Regions from separate parts of the Mesorhizobium sp. WSM1343 genome, predicted to be linked through region 4. Evidence: riboswitches for the same ligand, from Rfam matches in the RefSeq annotation. Region 4 holds a riboswitch; each other region holds the start of a gene.
What was found. Region 4 has a riboswitch for cobalamin ahead of AC0NIL_RS29030 (uroporphyrinogen decarboxylase/cobalamine-independent methonine synthase family protein). Riboswitches for the same ligand answer to the same signal wherever they lie in the genome.

Region 1 (2,193 bases), 740 kb from region 4:
CTGCGCATAACGCGCCGCGATCGCCGCCGTGTTGAACAGGCAGAAGCCCATGGCCGTGGTCTTTTCGGCATGATGGCCGGGCGGCCGGGCGGCGACGAAGACGTTGTCGGCGCGGCCCGAAAAGACATCATCGACGGCGGCGTTGGCGGCGCCGATCGCGGTGATCGCCGCTTGCCAGCTCTTCGGACTGGCAGTGGTGTCGGCATCGATGCGGGCAATGCCTTCGTCGGGAATGGCGGCGCGCACGCGGGCGACGAAATCGGCGGGATGCGCGTAGAGGATGGTGGCCTCGTCGCCTTCCGGCGCCTGGATACGATCGAGCCCGGCAAAGGCTTCCTCATCGAGCACGCGCTCGATGGCGCGCAAGCGGTCGGGCCGCTCGGGATGTCCGGGCGGCGTGAGATGCTCGAGGAAGATCGGATGCGTGTAGAGACGGGTGGTCATCGTCCTAATCTAGTGACCCGGATCGACAAAGGCCATGCACGGGCGGCCGATGACTGGGGAAAATCGCGCCTGCGTCCATTCGCGTCGCCGCGGGCATTGGCCTCGCCGGCGCTTCGGCGTAAGGTCCCTGGGTACTGCCTGGTGCCCGCCGCAAGCGGGAGAATCGGGAACACGGTTGAATTCCGTGGCGTGCCCAACGCTGTGAGGGGGACCGCGCCGGTAAATGCCACTGTCGATGACGGGAAGGCACCGGACGCGGGTTGATCCCAAGCCAGAAGACCGGCCTGGCAGGCATCGTCATCCGCATGGTCGGGCGGATGGCATCAGAGCGACGTGCGTCCATTTGGACGCACAAAGTACGCTCTGACCGTTTTGAATCTGCAATCGCAAGGGGACAAGCGATGCCGGAACATATGACCGCTGCCATTGACGATGGATTCGACCAGAATGCGCGCGATGCGGTCTATCGCGCCATGTTCACGCGGCGCGACGTGCGCAGCCATTTCCTGCCCACCGCGATCGATGACGACGTGCTGGCGCGGCTGCTGCTTGCCGCTCATCATGCGCCATCGGTCGGCTTCATGCAGCCATGGAATTTCATTGTCATTCGTGACATCGAGCGACGCGAAAGGGTGCGCGACCTGTTCCTGGCCGCGCGCGAGCAGGAACTGCCGGCGATCGAGGCGGAAAAACAGGCGCTGTACCGCAAGCTCAAGCTGGAAGGCATCTGCGAAAGCGCGCTCAACATCTGCATCACTTGCGACCGGCAGCGCTCGAAAGGTTCGCCGCTGGGACGCTGGCACAATCCGGAGATGGATCTCTACAGCACCGTCTGCGCGGTGCAGAATTTCTGGCTGGCCGCGCGTGCCGAGGGCGTTGGCGTCGGCTGGGTGAGCATCATCGAGGCTGAGGCGCTGAAGCGGCTGTTGGCCATTCCGGATCACGTAACGCCAATCGCCTATCTCTGCGTCGGCCGTGTTTCCGAGTTCGCTTCCAAACCGGACCTTGAAACGCATGGTTGGGGACGGCGGCTGCCGCTGCCGGAACTGATCATGAGCGAGACGTTTTCCGGGCAAGGCGAGACACAGCTCAAGTCCACCGTGGCGCGCCTCAACACCGTTTCTGCCTCACCAGACACCATCTGCCCGGCCGATCAGGGTGTGGCGCCGGCCGTACCCCAGCGCGAACCGCCGAAGGAGGCGAGCGCCTTGTCCTTGAGCTCCCTGAACTTCGACGACGCCTCGGCCAGCCGGGCGTCCCAGGCCGGATCCGGCACCTGGCCCGCGATGGTCTTGAAATAGACCTGCATCAGGCAAGCGATGGCGAAAGGCTCGATGAAGGCCGCCTTGAACGCCCAGGCGAAGACGATGGCGAGCACGAAAGCCCAGCCGGCGAGCTGGCCAGGCATCAGGAACAGAATCGCACCAGCAGGCGCCAGCATCATCAGAAAGATGACGAACGAAACGCCCCACATGATGACCGCCAGCCAGACGGCGTTCTTGACCATGACCTTGCCGTTCTGGGCATAGAGCACGACGCCTTGGCGCGCCGTCTCGAAGGGTGAGGCTGAATTGATGCGGATGTTGTAGCCGAGGATGATCTCGTCGACATAGGTCAGCGACAGGCGGATCACCGTGTTGATGAAGGAGACCAGGCCGCTCAGGCCCGGTATAGGCAGGAAGGCGGCGATGCCGCCGAGCAGGCCGGTGATGGCGCGGATGGCACCCTTGACGAGTTGGTCGACGACGA
Region 2 (2,193 bases), 780 kb from region 4:
CCGGAAATGGCCAGAAGGGCTGCGGCAGTGAGAATGATCTTTTTCATTTTTGGTACTCCAGTATCGTCTTTTTTCCGTCCGTCTAGCGGCGTGTCTTGGAAATGAAATCGCGTCGTTCGGACAGCCCCGATGTGGGAGGGCAAGGTCGTCTTTTCCAATCACGAAGTTGTTCCGTGTGGACCATGAATCCACACCTTGAAATTGTGCCAATGGAATCTAAGGATGCATTTTTCTTCTTCATATCAGTGCGTTAGCTGTAGCCACCTGATGGATCACCGACTGTTTCAGAGGCCCAGCGTTCACACCGTCCTGCACGCACCGTCAACAGAAACGAACCGTTCGGTTCGATTTTAGGGCGAGCTAATAGTCACTTTTCGAAACCATTAACCTTTTTGACCCCCGCGAAGGGTCGGATTCGGGAAGATCGCAGCCGGCAAATGGCCGCCCGGGAGGTGGGATCTCGGCCCGCGACGATCTGCAGTATCGTTTCGCATGCCGTGTCGCGCCGCATGGATACGATGTCGTTTTCATGCCGACGGCGCGCCCGCGATCGTGGTTAGATCATACCATCTCAGGTGCCGCTTCGTGACGACGAGGCGGAGAATTGGGAAGCCGGTCAGAATCCGGCGCTGCCCCCGCAACGGTGGTGGAGTTCAAGTCGCAACGGGAGACCACTGGGCAACCGCCTGGGAAGGTGTCGCGATGGTCCGCAAGGACAACTCCAGAGCCCGGAAACCAGCCCGAGATTTTTAGACTCGACTGATCGCGGTGGGCGGTCAAGAGGTGGATAGCGCATGTCCGGCACACAGCCGGCCTGCGTTTCAATCCTTCCTCCGTCACCACCAGTTCAGTCCTTAGGAACGAGGACAGGACATGGATATCCGCAACGACATGCTGAGGCTCCTGAAGGGGCGCCGGCAAGGCTTTTCGCTGGAGCAGCCCTTCTACACCGATCCGGACTACTTCAAGCTCGACATGGAGCTGATCTGGTATCGCGACTGGCTGTTCATCGGCCATGATTGCGAACTGCCGAAGCCGGGCAGCTACATCACCGTGCAGGTCGGCGATTATCCGGTCGTCCTTGTCCGCGACCAGCACGGCAAGATCAACGCCTTCCACAATTCCTGCCGCCATCGCGGCAGCCGCGTGTGCAACACGGAGAAGGGTACCGCGGCAAAGCTCGTCTGCCCGTATCATCAGTGGACCTACGAGCTGGACGGCCGCCTGCTGTTTGCCCGCCAGATGGCCGACGGTTTCGACAAGAGTGATTTCGGCCTGAAGCCGGTCGCTTGCGAGAGCGTCGGCGGCTACATCTTCATCTGCCTGGCCAAGGAACCGGCAGATTTCGCGCCGATGCGGGCGATGATCGAACCCTATCTTTTGCCGCACCGGCTGCGTGAAGCAAAGATCGCCTTCGAGAGCACGATCGTCGAGAAGGGCAACTGGAAGCTGGTCTGGGAAAACAACCGCGAGTGCTACCACTGCGCCGCCAATCATCCCGAGTTGTGCAAGACCTTCCCCGAGGCTCCAACCATAACCGGCGTCCATGGCGCCGACAGCGACCCTGAAATGGTCGCACACTGGGCCAAATGCGAGGCATCAGGCTTGCCGAGCAAATTCCGCATCGATCCGGCAGGGCAGTACCGCGCCACCCGCGCGCCGCTGCTGCGCGATGCCGTCAGCTACACCATGACGGGAAAACGGGCGGTCCAGAAGAACTTGTCCGACAGCGTTTCAACCGACCGCATCGGCTCCTTGCTGCTCTATCACTATCCGACGACCTGGAACCATATCCTCGGCGACCACGCCGTTACCTTCCGCGTGCTGCCGATCAGTGCCACGGAAACCGCGGTGACAACGAAATGGCTCGTCCACAAGGATGCGGTCGAAGGCGTCGACTACGACCTCGCTGAGCTCACCCATGTCTGGACCGAGACCAACGACCAGGACCGCCGCATCGTCGAGGAAAACGCCTTCGGCATCCTGTCGCCGGCCTATGAACCAGGCCCCTATTCGGAGCTGCATGAGGGCGGCGTGATCCAGTTCGTCGAGTGGTACGCGTCGTTCATCGGGCCGCGCCTTGCCGAAGGCGGCCGGCCGGCCCTGCGCAGCGTCGCCTAGCCCAGGGGATAGGAGGATGAATGCGATGACGGACCTTGGCCTCTATCGCCATCTCGACCAGATGACGCCCTG
Region 3 (2,193 bases), 2.4 Mb from region 4:
GTGGCCGTGTTCGCGTTAGCGCTGCTGGCATTGTTCTGGACCTACCGGCTCGGCGACAACCCGTCGATCCGTCCCGGCAAGACGCGACCAGCCAATCCGCTCGCCAATATCGGCCGCTTCATCGCCCAGCCCAGGCTCAGGCTGGCCTGGCTGATCGCGTTTGGGCGCTCCTGTTTCTGGACGACGTTCTTCGTCTATGGGCCGCTGTTCATGGTCATTACGGGTGAGGGCAAGCTGGCCGGCGGCCTGCTGGTTTCGGCCGGCAACGCGCTTTTGTTCATGGCCATCTTCTGGGGCAAGGCGGGAAAGCGCTTTGGCGGCCGCAGGACCATGACATTTGCCTATTTCGCCATGTCGGTCGCGCTTCTGGCGGCGGGCTTCGTCGGCGAAACCGTGCCGCTGCTCACCGGCGCCTTCCTGCTCTGCGGCGCCTTCTTCACCATTGCACTCGACGCGCTCGGCTCGACCGCCTTCATGCGCTCGGTGCGCTCCTATGAAAGATCGCAGATGGCGGCGGTCTATCGCACCTATCTCGACTTTTCCGAGCTGACGCCGCCGCTGGTCTATTCGGTGGTGCTGGCCTTCTTCGGCCTGGGCTCGGTGTTCGTCACGCTTGGCCTGCTGGCGGCGGTCTGCGGCTTCGTGACGTGGCGCTATCTGCCGAAATCGCTTTGACCTTCATGGCGCATTCGCAACGGTCGCCGGCGGAATTTGGTTTGCCGGACGCGAGGATTCTGCCTATAGTCGCCGGTGTCGCCGGTTCCATTTTGGAGCCAAGAGGGAATGCGGTAAGGGCGGATTTCGCCCAATGCCGTGGCTGCCCCCGCAACTGTGTGCGGTAGTCCTCTCCATATGCCACTGAAGATTTTTCTTCGGGAAGGTGGGGAAGGACGCTGATCCGTGAGCCAGGAGACCTGCCGGCGACAGGAAACTGACTTCGATGCCCTCGGGTGGAGGGCGAAAGGACAAGACATGACTACCGCTTCCGTCTCCCTCGGCGCTTCCGTCTCCTCGCAGTCGCGCTTCATGCAGCTTGCGCTCGCCGCGCTGCTCGGCATTTTCGTGATGGGCTTTGTCGGCTTCTCGCATATCGATGCGGTCCACAATGCGGCTCACGACTATCGCCATTCGATGGCGTTTCCCTGCCACTGACGAGGGGCTGACATCATGAACCTGTTTCGCAACGTCGTGTTCATCGCGGCGATCGCAGGGCTCGTGGCCGGCGTCGTTCTCGCCTGCATGCAGGCCTATGCGACCGTGCCGCTGATCCTGAAGGCGGAAGTCTACGAACAGGCGGGCGGCGGGCATCACCATGACCATGCCGCTCCGGCAGCAACGGATAGCAATGCCATGAGCACAGCCGCTCCGGCCCCTGCCGAAGCGACTGCTGCGGCGGAAGACGAGGGCTGGGCGCCGGCAGACGGTTTCGAGCGTTTCGCCTTCAGCGTGCTTGCCAACATCGTCACCGGCATCGGCTTCGGGTTGATCCTGGTCGCGGTTTCCGAATTCGCCGGCGGTATCGGTGGTTGGCGCCAGGGCGTGTTCTGGGGCTTGGCCGGCTTTGCCGTGTTCACGCTGGCGCCGGGCCTCGGCCTGCCGCCGGAACTGCCGGCCATGCCGGCCGCCGATCTCACCCAGCGCCAGATCTGGTGGTGGGCAACGGTGGCGGCAACCGCTGCCGGTCTCGGCCTGATCGCGTTCCGCAAGTCGCTGCCGCTGGCGATCCTTGCCGTCCTTTTGATCGTCGCACCGCATGTTGTCGGGGCACCGCAGCCCGACAGTTACGAGACGGCGATTCCGGAAGGGCTGCATCACCAGTTCGTGGTGGCGGTGACCGTGACCAATCTGGTGTTCTGGCTGGTGCTCGGAGCGGTAGTCGGTGTGGTGCGCGGTCGTTTCACCGGCACCGCGACCAGCCTGCGCGACAGCTTTGCCTGATCGCAAGACACTGACCTTCCTCATCGGCGGTGCGCGCTCCGGCAAGAGCGCGCACGCCGAAATTTTGGCGACCGCCTTGCCGCCGCCCTGGACCTATGTCGCCACGGCGCAAGCCTATGATGACGAGATGCGTGAGCGCATCGCGTTGCACCGGTCGCGGCGCGGCGACGGCTGGACGACCATCGACGCACCGCTCGATCTCGCCGGCGCGCTTGCCGCCTTGCCGGGCGATCGGCCGGTGCTTGTCGACTGCCT
Region 4 (2,193 bases):
TGATGGGAGGGCGCACGAGCCGCGACCCATAACTTTGCACCCAGCCATGCTGGGTGAAGGCGAGGCCGGACAACTGCTCGCCGAAATGCTGCACCATGTCGTTGCGTTCGAACTCGCCATGTACCAGACAGCGGCCCGAAATAGGTAGCCAGCATAATTTTCAACTTGGGCGCGGCTTTAGACAGCTGCCCGTAGGTGAATTCGAAGGCAGCTCGTTCGTTCGGGTTGAGATCGAGCACAAGCGCCGGCTCATCAATCTGCACCCAGTCGGCCTCCGAGAGCTCCAGCCTCTGCAGTAGTTGCTCGTGGAGCGGCAGCAGGCGCGGTAGCAGCGCTATGGGATTAAAGCCCTGGTCGGGAGACTTCGCCAGCTTCAGGAAGTTCACCGGTCCAAGGATGACCGGGCGTGTATGGATGCCGAGCTCTTTTGCCTCAGAAAGTGATCGACTGGTTTGGTCAACGAGAGGGCGAATGTCTGATCGTCGGCCAGTTCCGGCACGATGTAGTGGTAGTTCGTGTCGAACCATTTGGTCATTTCCATTGCGGTCACGCGCTGCCCCTGAACTGCATGCCCGTGACTGGCGTGTCCGCAACCCGCGCTATCGCTTTGCGTGCCGCGCGCCATTGCGAAGTAGATGTCAAGCGGGACCTCGCCGCCCGTCCAGCCGTAACGAGCTGGCACGGCGCCGACCATTGCTGCAGTGTCGAGCACATGGTCATACAGTGAGAAATCGTTCGACGGGATTCGACACGCCGCGGTCATGCTGCTCGCTCCAGCTGGCGGCACGCAGCGCCTTCGCCGTGACCAGAAGGTTGGCAGCAGAAGATTTTCCGGACCAGTAGCTTTCGAGCGCGAATTTCAGTTCTCGCCGGCGACCGATACGCGGCACGCCAAGCGTTGCTGTGGGAACTTGCTGGGAGACATTCATTCCATACCCCGATGGTTGGGGGCGGGGACAAGGAAGGCGCTAACAGGCCCGGCCTCAACGCCGAGCTGCCGCGGCCACCAGACACCCCGCCCGTGGACTTTGTTCACCGTGGCAGGTCTCCTGGCTCGCGGGTCACAGCCTCTGCCGTCTTCCCGGGGCAGTTCGCCCCAGTGACATTGGTGGGGTTGGCTCGCCGCTTACAGTTGCGGGGGCAGCGCCGGCATTGCTACCGGCTTCCCTCTTAGCTCCACTGGGGCAACGCCTTGCGAAGAACCACACGCGGACAAATGATCGGACGGCAGTACTGGCCCGAAGTGCGACAGTGTTCCTGAGCCTCAACAATCAGAAATTTAGAGAAAACCGGCCTCCTTCTCGGACTGGTACGCGTTCGATTTACACGCGCTCGTCTGGACGGCCTGCAGGGGGGAAGGTGGGCAATATGTGGCCGAAATGCTGCCCTACAACAACTTCGCCTGCTCAGCCTCTCGGCGCAAATTCTGGCGCGGCCTTGGGCCGATCTGCTGGATCACCAATCCGGCCGCCAGCGAGCCGAGATCGCCGCAGGTCTTGAGGTCGCGGCCTTGTGTATAGCCATGCAGGAACCCGGCGGCATAGAGATCGCCGGCGCCCGTCGTGTCGACCAGTTCCTTGATGGCGGTCGCCTTGATCACCACCGTCTCGTCGCCGCGCACGATCACGGAGCCTTTGTCCGAGCGGGTCACGGCGGCGATCCGGCAATCCTTGCGGATCTGGGCCAGCGCCTCGTCGAACGACGATGTCTGGTAGAGCGACTTGATCTCGTGGCTGTTGGCAAAGACGATGTCGACCGTGCCCGAACGCATCAGCTCGAGGAATTCGTCGCGGTAGCGGTCGACGCAGAACGAATCCGACAGCGTCATCGACACTTCGCGGCCTGCCGCGTGCGCCAGCTTCGCCGTCTGGCGGATTGCCTCCTTGGCGCGCGGCGGGTCCCACAGATAGCCTTCGAAATAGGTGACCTTGGCGCCAGAAGCCTTGTCGGCCTCGACATCCTCCGGCCCAAGCTCGACGCAGGCGCCGAGATAGGTGTTCATCGAACGCTCGCCGTCAGGGGTGACGAAGATCATCGACCGCGCCGTCGGCGGCTCGCCCTTGAGCGGCGTGGTGTCGAAGGCGACGCCCTGCGCATGGATGTCGTGGGCGTAGATTTCGCCCAGCGCATCGTTGGAGACCTTGCCGAAGAAAGCGGCGCGGCCGCCGAAGCTGGCGACGCCGGCCGCCGTGT

Region 1: linked by a shared signal. The riboswitch ahead of bluB (5,6-dimethylbenzimidazole synthase) and the one ahead of AC0NIL_RS29030 (uroporphyrinogen decarboxylase/cobalamine-independent methonine synthase family protein) in region 4 are both predicted to bind cobalamin.
Region 2: linked by a shared signal. The riboswitch ahead of AC0NIL_RS02025 (aromatic ring-hydroxylating oxygenase subunit alpha) and the one ahead of AC0NIL_RS29030 (uroporphyrinogen decarboxylase/cobalamine-independent methonine synthase family protein) in region 4 are both predicted to bind cobalamin.
Region 3: linked by a shared signal. The riboswitch ahead of AC0NIL_RS17085 (CbtB domain-containing protein) and the one ahead of AC0NIL_RS29030 (uroporphyrinogen decarboxylase/cobalamine-independent methonine synthase family protein) in region 4 are both predicted to bind cobalamin.

Annotation. Positions count from the first base shown of each region.
Region 1 covers NZ_CM148370.1:5,218,426-5,220,618, forward strand. Annotated here, with positions in the region: gene AC0NIL_RS25580 (histone deacetylase family protein) at 1-444, opposite strand, end outside; cobalamin riboswitch at 567-746, shown strand; partial or broken gene bluB (5,6-dimethylbenzimidazole synthase) at 918-1,427, shown strand; gene AC0NIL_RS25590 (hypothetical protein) at 1,598-2,193, opposite strand, start outside.
Region 2 covers NZ_CM148370.1:444,861-447,053, forward strand. Annotated here, with positions in the region: gene AC0NIL_RS02020 (DUF680 domain-containing protein) at 1-47, opposite strand, end outside; cobalamin riboswitch at 557-758, shown strand; gene AC0NIL_RS02025 (aromatic ring-hydroxylating oxygenase subunit alpha) at 874-2,121, shown strand; gene AC0NIL_RS02030 (FAD-binding oxidoreductase) at 2,147-2,193, shown strand, end outside.
Region 3 covers NZ_CM148370.1:3,529,772-3,531,964, forward strand. Annotated here, with positions in the region: gene AC0NIL_RS17080 (MFS transporter) at 1-675, shown strand, start outside; cobalamin riboswitch at 732-936, shown strand; gene AC0NIL_RS17085 (CbtB domain-containing protein) at 973-1,152, shown strand; gene AC0NIL_RS17090 (CbtA family protein) at 1,168-1,938, shown strand; gene cobU (bifunctional adenosylcobinamide kinase/adenosylcobinamide-phosphate guanylyltransferase) at 1,931-2,193, shown strand, end outside.
Region 4 covers NZ_CM148370.1:5,962,829-5,965,021, reverse strand. Annotated here, with positions in the region: gene AC0NIL_RS29035 (hypothetical protein) at 1-97, opposite strand, end outside; partial or broken gene AC0NIL_RS29030 (uroporphyrinogen decarboxylase/cobalamine-independent methonine synthase family protein) at 180-929, opposite strand; cobalamin riboswitch at 1,024-1,222, opposite strand; gene AC0NIL_RS29025 (adenosine kinase) at 1,388-2,193, opposite strand, start outside.